Regions from separate parts of the Nitratireductor basaltis genome, predicted to be linked through region 1. Evidence: predicted binding sites of a transcription regulator. Region 1 holds the regulator's gene; the other holds the start of a gene.
The links. The regulator LexA, encoded in region 1, represses DNA repair genes until DNA is damaged. The targets are predictions, from matches to a motif close to TGTTCNNNNTGTGTTCNG.
Positions count from the first base shown of each region.

Region 2: the regulator LexA is predicted to act here: its motif matches at 2,298-2,315, upstream of uvrA (excinuclease ABC subunit UvrA).

Region 1 covers NZ_JMQM01000001.1:1,017,060-1,024,468, forward strand. The annotation lists gene gltX (glutamate--tRNA ligase) at 1-741, opposite strand, end outside; gene EL18_RS04850 (ComEC/Rec2 family competence protein) at 1,023-3,176, shown strand; gene lexA (transcriptional repressor LexA) at 3,198-3,920, opposite strand; gene EL18_RS04860 (molybdopterin molybdotransferase MoeA) at 4,005-5,213, opposite strand; gene moaC (cyclic pyranopterin monophosphate synthase MoaC) at 5,194-5,697, opposite strand; gene trpC (indole-3-glycerol phosphate synthase TrpC) at 5,706-6,506, opposite strand; gene trpD (anthranilate phosphoribosyltransferase) at 6,532-7,409, opposite strand, start outside.
Region 2 covers NZ_JMQM01000001.1:1,238,823-1,246,231, reverse strand. The annotation lists gene uvrA (excinuclease ABC subunit UvrA) at 1-2,156, opposite strand, end outside; gene EL18_RS05925 (single-stranded DNA-binding protein) at 2,903-3,403, shown strand; gene EL18_RS05920 (hypothetical protein) at 3,434-3,925, shown strand; gene EL18_RS05915 (MarC family protein) at 4,002-4,655, opposite strand; gene gyrA (DNA gyrase subunit A) at 4,912-7,409, shown strand, end outside.

The DNA of each region.
Region 1 (7,409 bases):
CGCGCCGTGACGCTTTGAGAGCTTCGCGCCATCCGCGCCGTGAATTAGAGGAATATGGGCCATGACCGGCACGTCCCAGCCCATGGCCTTGTAAATCAATGTCTGTCGCGCCGCATTGGTCAGATGGTCGTCGCCGCGAATTATGTGCGTGACGCCCATGTCGTGGTCGTCGACGACAACGGCATGCATGTAGGTGGGCGAGGCATCGGACCGCAGGACGATGAAATCGTCGAGATCCTTGTTGGGAAAGCGCACTTCACCCTGCACCTTGTCGTGGATGACGGTCTCGCCCTCTTTCGGCGCCTTGATGCGAATGACGGGTTTGACCCCTTCAGGTGCTTCGGATGGATCGCGGTCGCGCCATGTACCGTCGTAGCGGGGAGGGCGACCCTCAGCGCGCGCCTTTTCGCGCATCGCTTCCAGCTCTTCCTGCGAGGCATAGCAGTAATAGGCTTCGCCGCGCTCCACCATCTCCAGGGCGACCTCACGGTGCCGCTCCGCGCGCGAATGCTGCGAGACGGGTTCGCCGTCCCAGTCCAGCCCCAGCCAGGACATGCCCTCGATGATGGCTTTTGTCGCTTCGTCGGTGGAGCGTTTGCGATCGGTGTCCTCGATGCGCAGGAGCATCTTGCCGCCGGTATGGCGTGCGTAGAGCCAGTTGAACAAGGCCGTGCGGGCGCCACCGATATGCAGGAAGCCGGTGGGTGAAGGGGCAAAGCGGGTTACGACAGGTCTAGACATGACATCCTGTTTTGGCTCGGGGCGGTGGCACCGCCCCCGTCGGGTAGAAATTGCGTGCGCCTCATGTAGCATAGGCGAGAGCGCACGCAAGCGCCGGGGGCTGTGGGAAAATGCAAGGTGAGGGTGCCAGCACCAGCATCGATGAGCGTGAGCGCTTCTTGCAAGCCTCCCGCTTGGTCGATGCTGTTGTGGGTTCAGGCTCCGTAGTCTCACGTGAAGAAGCTGCTACGCCGGTCGAAGAAAGGGGCGGTGGCTCTTATTCGCTACCGAGCACAGCCCGGATGGCAGGCCTTATGCGCCAGGAGGCCGCACGAGGTACACCGTTTCTGTTCCTGCCGGTCTTGCTGGCAGTCGGAGCTGCAGCCTATTTCGCTTTGCCGGAAGAGCCGTCGGGAAGCGCGATCATCGCGGTGCTCCTTGCCAAGCTCTGCAGTCTTTGGTTGGCCCGTAGCAGACCGGCAGCTTCCGTCATCATCGCTGCGCTGCTCGTTTTCACCATGGGAATGGCCGCAGCCAAACTTGAGACCTGGCGGCGGTCGACACCAATGCTCGGCTCACCCATCGCAACGACACTTACCGGTCAGGTGCGAGCGCTTGAGCATATGGCGAGCGGGAGAATGCGGCTTACACTGGACGTGATCGCCACCGAGCGCCCGCAACTCAGATATGCCCCGGATCGGATACGCGTGAGCGCGAGACAAGTGCCGGAGAATCTTGCACCCGGTGACGTCATCAAGGGACTGGTGCGCCTGATGCCCCCGAGTGGGCCTGTCCGGCCCGGAGCCTACGATTTCGCCTTCGCGAGCTTTTTCCAGGAGCGTGGAGCCGTCGGGTTCTTCCTCCGTGATCCGGAAAAGCTGACCCTCCAGGCAGAACCGGTTCTGCTGCGCCTGCAAGGAGTTGTGCAGCGGCTGCGCAGGGCACTTTCCGAGCGCATCCTGCACCATGTTCAGGGGCAGGAGGGGCATATCGCTGTCGCCATGATCACGGGTTTTCGAGGGGGGATACCCGAGGAGACCAACGAATGGCTGCGTCGCGCCGGTCTGGCACACATACTGGCAATCTCCGGCCTTCACATGGCACTTGCAGCCGGCTGCGTCATGATCGGTTTGCGCTGGGGTTTCGCGCTCTTTCCCCAAACCGCGTCGCGTCTGCCCGTGAAGAAGTATGCCGCGGCCGCGGCCTTGATGCTCGCGACCCTCTATCTCCTCATCTCCGGAGGAGCCGTCGCGGCTCAACGAAGCTATATAATGCTTGCCGTCATGCTTGTGGCGCTGCTCTTTGATCGTGCGGCAATCACCATGCGCAATCTGGCGATCGCGGCTCTTTTCATCACGGCCGCTTCACCGCATGTGGTCATCGGGCCAAGCTTCCAGATGTCCTTCGCCGCCACGGCAGCCCTTATTGCGGCCTACAGTCTTTGGACCGGACGCCAGCGCAGGCGCGGTTCGAACATGCCGGCTGATCACGGAGTGCTCAGACGTGCGCTCACATCGATGCTGATCTTCTTTGCAGGGCTATGTGCCACCAGCATTATTGCGGGGCTTGCGACCACCCTTTTCGGTGCGTGGCATTTCCAGCGTACAAGTCCCCTGGCATTGCCGGCCAATCTGGCGGCGATGCCATTGGTTTCGCTTGTGGCGATGCCCTCCGCGGTCATGGCTATCATCACCATGCCCTTCGGGCTGGATGGACTTTTCTGGACACTCATGGGCAAAGCCATTCAAGGTATTGTCATCGTGGCGGAAACCATCGCCAGCCACAGCCCGATCGATGCGATCGGCCTGATGCCCCGCAGCGCCTTTTTGTTGCTTGCTGCAGGCTTCACCCTGCTCGTCATCTTCACCACCGGCTTGCGGCTTCTGGCTTTGCCACTGCTCCTTGCCGGTGCGATCCTGTGGGCGCAGCGCGAACTACCGGATGTGCTGGTCAGCGATGATGCGCGACTTGTTGGTGTCTATATGGGTGAAGGCAGGCTGGCAGTGAACCGCGAGCGTCTAAACGGCTTCACCATGGGTGACTGGGAGCATGCGCTCATGATCGAGAGTGTGATCAAGCCTCTACAGGATAATGATGGTGCTGAAGCCACCTCCGCCCGGGGATTTTCATGTCGTGAGGGCGCTTGTGCCATCCAGCATCCCAGCGGAGCCTGGATTGCTCATCTGAATGAGCCGGTTCAGGTGGCGCAGTGGTGTGGCAAGGCGGCAATAATCATTCTGGATGATGCGACGGTTGAACCACGCTGCGGTGCACGGACATTGGTCTTGACGAAGCGGGATCTTGCCCGACGCGGCGCTGCCTCAATCCAGATGGATGCACGGGCGACAAATGGTGCAAATGTTACTTATGCCGTCGACATGCCTTACCGGCCCTGGCACGAACATCGGCGATATTCCAGGGCAGCGCGAGGGCTCGCGCCCTACAGGCGCGATTGAGGGAAAAAACTCCACCAGATCTCAATAGCGCCGGATCAAGCCAACGAGCTTTCCCTGAACCTTGACCCGGTCAGGCCCAAAGATCCGGGTCTCATAGGCCGGATTGGCCGCTTCGAGCGCAATAGATGCGCCTTTGCGTCTGAGCCTCTTGAGTGTGGCTTCCTCATCGTCGACCAGTGCCACGACGATCTCACCGGGATTGGCCGAACTCGAATGCTTGATGATGACCGTGTCGCCGTCAAAGATGCCCGCTTCGATCATCGAGTCGCCCTTGACCTCCAACGCGTAATGTTCCCCTCCCGAAAGCATGTCGGGTGGTACGGTGATGCTGTGGGTCTGATGTTGTATCGCGTCGATCGGGACACCGGCTGCAATGCGGCCCATGACAGGCACGCTGTAGGCGCCACTGTCTTCAACAGGCGTTGACGCGGGTGCTGCCGGGCGGGCAGGTTCGGATGTCTTGCCGAGGCTTCCCTCGATAACACTCGGCTGGAACCTGCGCGCGCTACCTGGAAGGCCAGGCGCGATGGAATCGGGCAGCCGCAGCACTTCCAACGCACGAGCCCTGTTGGGCAGCCTGCGAATGAAACCACGCTCCTCAAGGGCGGTAATGAGACGGTGAATGCCTGACTTTGATGCCAGATCGAGAGCCTCCTTCATCTCGTCGAATGAAGGCGGTATGCCCGTCTCCTTAAGACGCTCATGGATGAAGAGTAGCAACTCGTGCTGCTTGCGTGTCAGCATCGCCGACTCCCAGAATCAGTCATAAACAAAACCAGAACATAATTTATCTGTTCCAGTTGTGTTCCGCAATGGCATTTCTCAGGATCAGCGATGCAGCATCAAAATTCGGCAGTCGTCACCGGTATTCGCGGCAGGCGCGTGCGGTTTGCGGATGATAAGACAGTTGGCAGTCGCATAGGCAGTAAGCTGTGATGAGTCCTGCCTGGTGAAAGGCGTTGCGATCATCCCCTCCGCCGTGTGTCGAACAACCGCACGTATGTAGTCCTGTCGCTCGTCATTGGCGCGAAGGGGCGCACCGAGCGCGGCGCTGCGCATGTCGGGCTCATGCCGAGCCCCTTGCATATGCGCAACAAGAGGGCGCAGAAAGAGTTCGGCACAGACCAGGCTTGATACCGGGTTGCCGGGCAAGCCAAGCACATGCATTGCGCCCATCCGGCCAGAGATCAGCGGTTTGCCCGGGCGCATGGCCACTTTCCAGAACGACAGTTCCATTCCGGCTTCTGCGAGCGCCCCGCGCACGAGATCATGTTTGCCGACCGAAGCGCCGCCAAGCGTCACGAGGATATCGGCTGCAGTATCTCGCGCTTTGGCAAACAGGGACGACAGGTGCTGGTCATTGTCGGAAGCGATGCCAAGGTCGATGATCTCCGCTCCTTCCTCCTTTGCGATTGCCGCAATACCGTAGCTGTTCGATGCCACGATGGAATCCTGGCCGGTCGTTTCTCCGGGGTTTACCAGCTCGTTTCCCGTCGCCAGCACGGCAACGCGCGGGCGGCGATGGACGAGCAGTCTTGCGTGTCCGCTGGAGGCAGCAAGGGTCAATGCGCCCGGATCTAACCGCCGTCCTTGCTCAAGCAGCAGGTCCCCTGCATGAAAATCCATGCCGGCCTGACGTATGTGCCGACCGTGTTCGACAGGCTTTGCTGCGCGGATGGTCCGGTCACTGACGGATTCGGCATTTTCCTGGATGAGTACCGCGTCAGCGCCGTCCGGTACCGGAGCGCCGGTGAATATGCGCACGGCCTGACCTTGGCCCATCGAGCCGGGAAACCGTGCTCCGGCGGCTGCCTCGCCGATGACACTCAGGTCGCGCCGCTCATCAAGCGTATCAGAAGCACGAACGGCATAGCCATCCATGGCTGATGCGTTGAAAGGGGGCTGTGTTCGAAGGGCATGGAGGGGGCTGGCAAGAACACGACCCATCCCGTCGTGCAGCGGTATTTCTTCGGCCGGTAGTGGATTAATACCCTCCAGCACGCGCTCAAGCGCTGCATCAACAGGAATCAGTGCCATCCGCTGCATCTTCCCGTGACCAGTGTCCGGATTTGCCTCCGGACTTCTCAAGCAGCCGAAGGCCGGTTATCTCCATCGCGCGATCGAGCGCCTTGGCCATGTCGTAGATCGTCAGGCAGGCAACAGAAGCGGCCGTGAGCGCTTCCATCTCGACGCCGGTTTTCCCGGTGACCTGCGCTGTTGCGCGTATGTGCAGGCCTGGAAGATCCTCGTCTGCCGTTATTTCCACGCTCACCTTATCCAGCCCAAGCGGATGACACAGCGGGATCAACTCGTGGGTGCGCTTTGCAGCCATGATGCCGGCGATGCGCGCTGTTGCGATCACGTCGCCCTTCTTGGCATTTCCATGCCTGATGGTCTCCAGCGTTTCCGCTTCCATCCTCACATAGCCTTCCGCAGTGGCCAGACGGGTCGTGGCGGACTTGGCGCCAATGTCGACCATCTGTGCGCTTCCATCGGATGCGATATGAGTGAGTTTCGCCATGACCGGGTTCAGGCTGCAATCGGGGCAAGAAGAGTGCGCGTCGCCGCGGCAACATCATCCTGCCGCATCAGGCTTTCGCCGATGAGGAACGTGTTGATGCCGACTTTCGCAAGACGCTGACAATCGGCGTTGGTGAATATCCCGCTTTCACCAACAATAATGCGATCGTTCGGGACGCGTGGAGCAAGTAGCTCGCTGGTCTCGAGACTGACCTCGAACGTGCGCAGGTTGCGATTGTTGATCCCGATCAGGGGGGAATACAATTTGAGAGATCGCTCAAGCTCTTCTGCGTCATGGACTTCGACAAGGACGTCCATTCCAAGGCCGAAAGCTTCGTCTTCGAGCCGGCGTGCCTCGTCATCCGTAAGGGACGCCATGATGAGCAATATCGCGTCGGCACCCCAGGCCCGGGCTTCGTGAACCTGATAGGTTTCGAACATGAAATCCTTGCGCAGTACCGGAAGTCCCGATGCACGACGCGCCTGATCGAGATATTCCGGAGCGCCCTGAAACGACGGCTTGTCAGTCAGGACGGAAAGACATGTCGCCCCGCCATCGCGATAGGCCCTGCCGAGCGCCGGTGGGTCGAAATCTGCGCGGATCAAGCCTTTCGAAGGGCTTGCCTTCTTCACCTCTGCGATAAGGGCAAAGCGGCCGCGTTCAATATCGGAGCGCAGCGCACTGGCAAAGCCGCGCGGCGGTTCCACATCTGCCGCACGTGCCTTCAGCTCCTCCAGGGGAACTGAGGATTTTGCTGCGGCGATCTCTTCGCGCTTGTAGTTCTCGATTTTTTTCAGAATGTCAGCCATGGCTGTACGTCCGTCATTTGAAGGCTCAACGATTGGAAACTTCGACGAGCTTGTCGAGCCGCTTGAGCGCGCTGCCATTGTCGATTGCATTTTGCGCCTGTTCGACGCCGTCCTGCAAGCTTGCCGATTTTCCTGCCATCGTCAGGGTGGCGGCAGCGTTCAGTACTGCAATGTCGCGATAGGGATTGCGCGCGCCTTCAAGGACCGCACGAAGCGCACGCGCATTATGCTCGGCATCCGCACCTTTCAGATCGGCCAGAGTGACCCGCTTCAAACCAACATCCTCAGGTTCGAGTTCGAAAGTGCGGATTTCGCCATTCTCCAGCGCCGCGACCCTGGTCGTGCCTGCCGTGGTGATTTCGTCCAGGCCATCTCCATGAACGACCCAGGCCTTTTGCGTCCCCAGTTCTCTGAGAACCTCCGCCAGAGGTTCGACCCATTGCGCTGAGAACACGCCCACAAGCTGGTGCTTCACGCCTGCGGGATTTGAAAGCGGGCCTAGCAGGTTGAAGATAGTGCGGGTGCCGAGCTCAACACGGGCAGGTCCGACATGGCGCATGGCTGCGTGATGATTGGGCGCGAACATGAAGCCCAGGCCGGCCTCGGCGATGCATTCGGCGATACGTTCGGGACCGATGTCGATATTCACACCAAGGGCTGCAAGGCTGTCGGCAGCACCTGACCGGGAGGAGAGGGCACGGTTGCCGTGTTTGGCAACGGGCAGCCCGGCACCTGATATGATGAACGCGGCACAGGTTGAAACATTGTAGGTGCCGGATCCGTCGCCGCCGGTGCCGACGATATCCACGGCATCAGCCGGTGCTTTCACAGGCAGCATTTTCGCGCGCATCGTGTCGACGGCGCCGGTAATTTCGGAGACCGTCTCGCCGCGCACGCGCAGAG
Region 2 (7,409 bases), 220 kb from region 1:
GGTGTACGCCCGATGGGCGACTGGTCGATGTCGATGACCTTGTCGAGAAACTCCAGACCCTCGATCCGGTCATGCTCGGCAGGATGCTCCCGGCTGCCCATTATGCGGCGCGAAGCCGCCTTGAAGAGGGTTTCGATGAGGAATGTCGACTTGCCGCCACCTGAAACGCCGGTCACGCATGCAAAAGTGCCAAGCGGAATGTCCGCTGTGACGTCTTTCAGGTTGTTGCCGCGCGCACCGACCACGCGAACGCGCCGCTTCTTCGAGATTTCGCGGCGTTTCTCCGGTTTCGCAATGCCCATTGCACCGGTCAGATACTTGCCGGTGAGCGAATTGGGATTGGCCATGATTTCGGCAGGGGTTCCTTCCGCTATGATGCGCCCGCCATGAACACCGGCAGCAGGACCAATGTCCACCACATGGTCGGCCGTCAGAATGGCATCCTCGTCATGCTCGACCACGATCACGGTGTTGCCGAGGTCGCGCAGATGTCGAAGCGTCGACAATAGCCGGTCATTGTCGCGCTGGTGCAGGCCGATTGATGGCTCGTCGAGCACGTAGAGAACGCCGGTCAGACCGGACCCGATCTGTGAGGCAAGGCGGATGCGCTGGCTTTCACCACCCGACAAGGTGCCCGAATTGCGCGAAAGCGACAGATAGTCGAGGCCGACATCGTTCAGGAAGACCAGCCGCTCGCGAATCTCCTTGAGGATGCGGGCAGCGATCTCGTTCTGCTTGTCGTTCAGACGTGCAGGAAGTGCGTCGAACCATTCGCGCGCATTCTTGATGGATTTGGCGGTAACTTCGCCGATATGGAGTCCGTCGATCTTGACGGCCAGTGCCTCGGGCTTGAGGCGGTAGCCGCTACAGGCGGGACAGGGATGGGCGGACATGTAACGCTCGATTTCCTCGCGCATCCAAGCCGATTCCGTTTCCTTCCAGCGCCGCTGAAGATTGGTTATTACCCCTTCGAACGGTTTCGTCGTGCGATAGCTGCGCAAGCCGTCATTGTAATCGAATGCGATCTTCTTCGTGCCGGTACCATGCAGTACGGCCTTGCGCGCTTCCGGCGACAGTTCTTTCCAGCGGTTCGAAACCTTGAAACCGAATTGCTTGCCGAGCCCTTCCAGCGTCTGCAGGTAATAGGGTGACGTGCTTTTCGCCCAGGGCGCGATGGCTCCTTCACGCAGAATTGCGTTCTCATCGGGAATGACGAGATCCGTGTCGACGTCGCGCTGGCTGCCCAGCCCGTCGCAAGTGGGACAGGCACCGGCAGGGTTGTTGAACGAAAAGAGGCGTGGCTCGACCTCCGAGATCGTGAAGCCCGAAACCGGGCAGGCAAACTTTTCCGAGAAGACGACCCGCTCATGCGTTTCGTTCTTCGACTTGTTCGCAGAACCGCCGCTTGAAGTCTCGTCTTCGGGAAGCGGCTTGTCGGCAAATTCGGCGACCGCCAGGCCACCCGAAAGCGTGAGACAGGTTTCCATCGAATCCGCCAGCCGCGTCGCCATGTCGTCACGCACGACGATACGGTCCACGACCACGTCGATATCGTGCTTGTACTTCTTGTCGAGTGCTGGAACATCAGCGATCTCGTAAAACGTGCCGTCCACTTTCACCCGCTGGAAACCGCGCTTCTGCAGGTCCGCCAGTTCCTTGCGATACTCGCCCTTGCGGCCACGAACGATGGGCGCGAGGATGTAGAGCCGCGTGCCTTCCTCGAATTCGAGGACACGGTCGACCATCTGGCTGACGGTCTGGCTCTCGATCGGAAGCCCGGTCGCGGGCGAATAGGGAATGCCCACACGCGCAAACAGCAGGCGCATGTAATCGTAGATCTCGGTGACCGTCCCCACGGTTGAGCGCGGGTTTTTCGACGTCGTCTTCTGCTCGATGGAGATCGCCGGCGAAAGGCCATCGATCTGATCGACATCGGGCTTCTGCATCATTTCGAGGAATTGGCGCGCATAGGCCGACAGACTTTCGACATAGCGCCGCTGGCCTTCGGCATAGATCGTGTCGAATGCAAGCGAGGACTTGCCCGATCCAGAAAGGCCGGTCATGACGATCAGCTTTTCGCGCGGAAGATCAAGATCCACATTCTTGAGATTATGCTCGCGCGCGCCGCGTATGGTGATGTGCTTGTTCTCGGGCATGCCCCGTCGCTGCCTTGTAGATCTATTGCAATAAGCCTAAACTCAGCCTTGCCTCATGTAGGTAGGTGCTGAGCGATGTCGATGGTCACATGCGCATGGCTGCCATTCTTTTGCGTGTTTACATGCCCTGAGGCAAGTAAAAAGAACAAAGAAGGAACAGTCTCCTGACATTATCGATCACATTTTCAGGCGACTTCTTGACGCGAGGTGATGTTGGTAGCACTCTTCATCTTACAGCCTGCGTTGCCGGACAAGCCCGAGACGGTGACATGGCTGCCCGAAGGTAGTGGATCTGGGAGTGAGGCATGACTCCACCTGACTGTTGCTAAAGGCTCTGTCACTGAATAGAGCCACGCCGACCTGCCGCAAACCGGTTTCAGTCGCGACAATGCCAGGCATGGCAATGCGCAGACGGCGCTTCAAAACACATCGCTGGTTAAACATGAAGGCGGAGTTCCGCCAAGATTAGATCCGGCTAGAGGCCGGCATAGGTCAGAAGACCGAAAAAGCCCTGTCAGTCTTGATTGGCTACAGGGCTTTTTTGCGAGGTTCCTTATTGAAGCCATTCCATCTCCTCTTGTCTGATGAAGCGGGATGGCCTAGAACAAAATAAGAACGAAAGATTTGTGGACGAAGCGGGTGTCAGTCGCAGCATTTGCGGCTGCAGCGTTTGAATTCCTTTAGAGTATGTCGCAACGGAAGTGCCGCATGGAGCGGCGAAGGCTGAATTTGAGTGGAGTTGGGCAATGGCAGGCAGCGTCAATAAAGTCATACTGGTCGGCAATCTTGGTGCCGATCCCGAGATCCGCCGCCTCAATTCTGGCGATCCGGTTGTCAATCTGCGCATCGCCACCTCTGAAACCTGGCGCGACCGCGGTACGGGCGAACGCCGGGAACGCACCGAGTGGCACAATGTCGTGATCTTCAACGACAATCTTGCAAAGGTCGCCGAGCAGTATCTGAAGAAGGGCGCCAAGGTTTATCTGGAAGGTCAGCTGCAGACACGCAAGTGGCAGGACCAGCAGGGCCAGGACCGTTACACGACGGAAGTCGTGCTGCAGAAATTCCGCGGCGAGCTGCAGATGCTCGATACGCGCGGGCAGGGCGGCGACAACCAGATCGGCTATGGCGGCGGCGGTGGCGGTGGCCAGCGCTCCGATTTCGGCCAGTCCAGCCCCGCTGAACCCTCCGGTGGCGGCGGGGGCGGTGGCTACTCCCGCGATCTGGACGACGAAATCCCGTTCTGATCCTCAAAGTCGCCCACGGGGAGTCTGCCAATGAATTTCGAACTGACTGAGCGTGACGCACAGACCCTGTTCGGGATGATCTGGCAGGGTTCCCATGAGGAGGCTGCGCGAGGCGAGGTGAAGAAGGTCATCTCGCTGATGGAGGCGTTGAGGCAGAAGGCCGTGGCTGCTGTCGGTGAAGATGGTGGCGAATACGAGCATAGCGGTCTCATCGGCATCTCCCGGAACGACCGTCCGTACGGCTTTCGATATCTGGTCGCGCTGCCTGCCGCCTTGGCTGCCCATGTCAGCCATGAGGACATGCGCGGGCACGACTTTCCCCGCATGTCATTCGCCACCGCCTGGCACGGCGCGGAAGACGGCGACGTCTTTTCCCATTACCAGTCCATGTCTGATTGGATAGAGGCGCAGGGCCTGCAATGGGCGAGACGTGTGCTGCATCACCGTGAGGAATATACCGCGCCTGCCATCCTCCAGGGCGCGCCCGTTTTGCGTCTCATGATGCCGGTGGAAAAGTCTTAATCAGATATTTTCCGACAAGCCGCTGAACGCCTTTCTCGGCTTCGCGCGGTGGCAGCTATCGATTGTCCTGGGCTTGCTATCCGCCAGCTGCCGTCGCACCCGCGAGCTGGAAAAGATCCTTTATGCCGTCGGAGACAAACTGCACCGCAAGTGCTGCCAGAAGGACGCCAAGCAGCCGTGTAAGGATTGAGCGGCCGGTCTCTCCCAGAAAGGCATCAACGCGCTCGGCCAGTACGAATACCGAATAGGTGATCAGGAGGACCAGCGCGATGATGCCGAAGAGAGCTGCTTTCCCCAGTGGGTCGGAAAACTCGCCCGACAGCAGCACCGAGGCGGAGATCGCGCCTGGGCCCGCAATCAGCGGTATGGCCAGCGGGAAAGCAGCAATATTGTGGATCTCGTCGCGGGTGATGGCGCGTTTGGCGCTCTTCTCATGGCGCTCCTGCCGACGCTCGAAAATCATCTCGAACGCAATCCAGAACAAAAGCACTCCGCCGGCGACGCGAAAGGCCGGCAGCGTGATGCCGAGAACGGACAGGATCACGCTTCCTGCCAATGCGAACACGGTCAGCACGAGAAGTCCGATCAGGCAGGCACGCACCGCCACCTGACCGCGCTCTGCCCGGTTCATGCCGGCGGTTACGCCCAGAAAGAGCGGTGCAAGGCCGGGTGGGTCCACCGTCACGAGCAAGGTTACAAGCGCGTTCAGCATGGCTTCAAAACCCGGCATGAAAAGCTCCAATCCCGACCGGCTTTCAGCCGGCAATTCCTGATTTGCTGACTGCTTGGCAGCGCGTGTTTGAGCGATTTTTGACCGCTTGCGCGCAAGCTTTGCCTCATTTCTTCGCTTTCGTCCACAGGCCAACCCATATCTACCTGATATCGTTGGCAAAATAAGCTGTGGTTGAAGGCCGGCAAAATTGGAGTCCCCCGTCAGCTTCCTATATAAGAAGCGTATGATTCTTTAACCGGAATGTGAAACCGCTTTGACAGACCAGACGACGCCGAACGGGCCGATCGAGCCTGACGACATCGAGCCAATTTCCATCATCGAGGAGATGCAGCGCTCCTATCTCGATTACGCGATGAGCGTGATCGTCTCGCGCGCGCTGCCGGATGTGCGCGACGGCTTGAAGCCGGTTCATCGCCGCATCCTCTATGCTTCCTATGAGAGCGGCTATCACTGGAACCGCAAATATGTGAAATCGGCGCGGCCCGTTGCCGACGTGATGGGTAAATACCACCCGCATGGCGACGCGGCGATCTACGACGCCTTGGTGCGCATGGCTCAGCCTTGGTCCATGCGACTGCCGCTGATCGACGGGCAGGGCAATTTTGGCTCGATCGACGGCGATCCTCCGGCAGCGATGCGTTACACGGAATCGCGCCTGACCAAGGTGGCCGAAGATCTCCTCAACGACATCGACAAGGATACGGTCGAGTTCCAGGATACCTATGACGGCTCCGCCAGCGAGCCCAAGGTTCTGCCAGCGCGTTATCCGAATCTGCTGGTCAATGGTTCCGGCGGCATCGCCGTCGGCATGGCGACGAATATTCCGCCCCACAACCTGTCGGAAGTCATCGATGGTTGCGTGGCGCTGATCGAAAATCCGGCAATGTCTGTCAATCAGATGATGGAAATCATCCCCGGTCCGGATTTCCCGACCGGCGGCATCATCCTGGGACGCGCGGGTATCCGCAGCGCCTATGAGACAGGCCGTGGTTCCGTGGTCATGCGCGGGCGCGTGGATATCGAAAACATCCGCAATGACCGCGAAGCCATCATCATCAGCGAAGTTCCCTACCAGGTGAACAAGGCGGCCATGATCGAGAAGATGGCCGAACTCGTGCGTGACAAGCGCATTGAGGGTGTCTCCGACATTCGGGACGAGAGTGACCGCCAGGGCTATCGCGTGGTCATCGAGCTGAAGCGCGAGGCCATGGCCGATGTCGTGCTGAACCAGCTCTACCGCTATACGCCGCTGCAGACATCCTTCGGCTGCAACATGGTGGCGCTCAATGGTGGCAAGCCGGAGGTCCTGAACCTCCTCGACATGTTGCGCGCCTTCGTTCACTTCCGCGAGGACGTGGTCAGCCGGCGCACGAAATATCTGCTGCGCAAGGCGCGTGAGCGCGCCCATGTGCTGGTCGGCTTGGCAATTGCTGTTGCCAATATCGACGAGGTCATCAAGCTTATCCGCCACGCGCCCGATCCGCAGACGGCGCGCGAACAGCTGATGACCCGCCGCTGGCCCGCGCAGGACGTCGAAGCGTTGATCCTTCTGATCGACGATCCGCGCCACCGAATAAACGAAGACGGCACCTACAACCTGTCCGAAGAGCAGGCGAGGGCGATCCTCGAGCTGCGTCTGCAGCGCCTGACTGCTCTTGGTCGCGACGAGATTGCCGACGAGTTGAACAAGATTGGTGCGGAGATCTCGGACTTCCTGGAAATCCTCTCGTCCCGCGCGCGCATTCAGCAGATCGTCAAGGACGAACTGATTGCGGTGAAGGATGAGTTCGGCACACCGCGTCGCACCGAGATTTCCGATGCCGGTGCGGATATGGATGACGAAGACCTCATCCCGCGCGAGGACATGGTCGTCACGGTCACTCACAAGGGCTACATCAAGCGCGTTCCGCTCTCTCTCTACCGAGCGCAGGCTCGCGGCGGCAAGGGCCGCTCGGGCATGTCCACCAAGGACGAGGATTTCGTCACGCGACTGTTCGTGGCCAACACGCACACGCCGATCCTGTTCTTCTCCTCACGCGGTATCGTCTACAAGGAGAAGGTCTGGCGCCTGCCGGTGGGCTCGCCCCAATCGATAGGCAAGTTCCTTCGCAACATGCTGCCGCTTCAGGAAGGCGAACGAATCACGACGATCATGCCGCTGCCCGAGGACGAGGACAGCTGGGACGATCTCTACGTAATGTTCGCCACCACGCGCGGAACCGTGCGTCGGAACAAGCTTTCCGACTTCGTGCAGGTAAACCGCAACGGCAAGATTGCCATGAAACTGGATGAGGATGGTGACGAGATCCTCGGCGTCTTTACCTGTACCAGTGACGACGACGTGTTGCTCACGACCGCAGCAGGCCAGTGCATCCGTTTCCCCGTGGATGATGTACGCGTCTTCGCCGGACGCAATTCAATCGGCGTGCGCGGTATCAATCTGGCGGAAGGTGACAAGGTCATCTCGATCGCCATTCTTTCCCATGTCGAAGCCACGCCCGCTGAACGTGCGGCCTACCTGAAGCAGGCAGCCAATGAGCGGCGCCTTGCCTCCGGTGAGGATGAGGATGTCGCTCTGACCAATGAGGATGTCGGGGAAGAAACCGAACTCGGCATGGATCGCTACATGCAATTGCGTGAAGCGGAGCAGTTTGTGCTCACAGTCAGCGAATTCGGCTACGGCAAGCGTTCATCGAGCTATGATTTCAGGGTAATCGGTCGCGGAGGCAAGGGCATTCGCGCCACCGACAT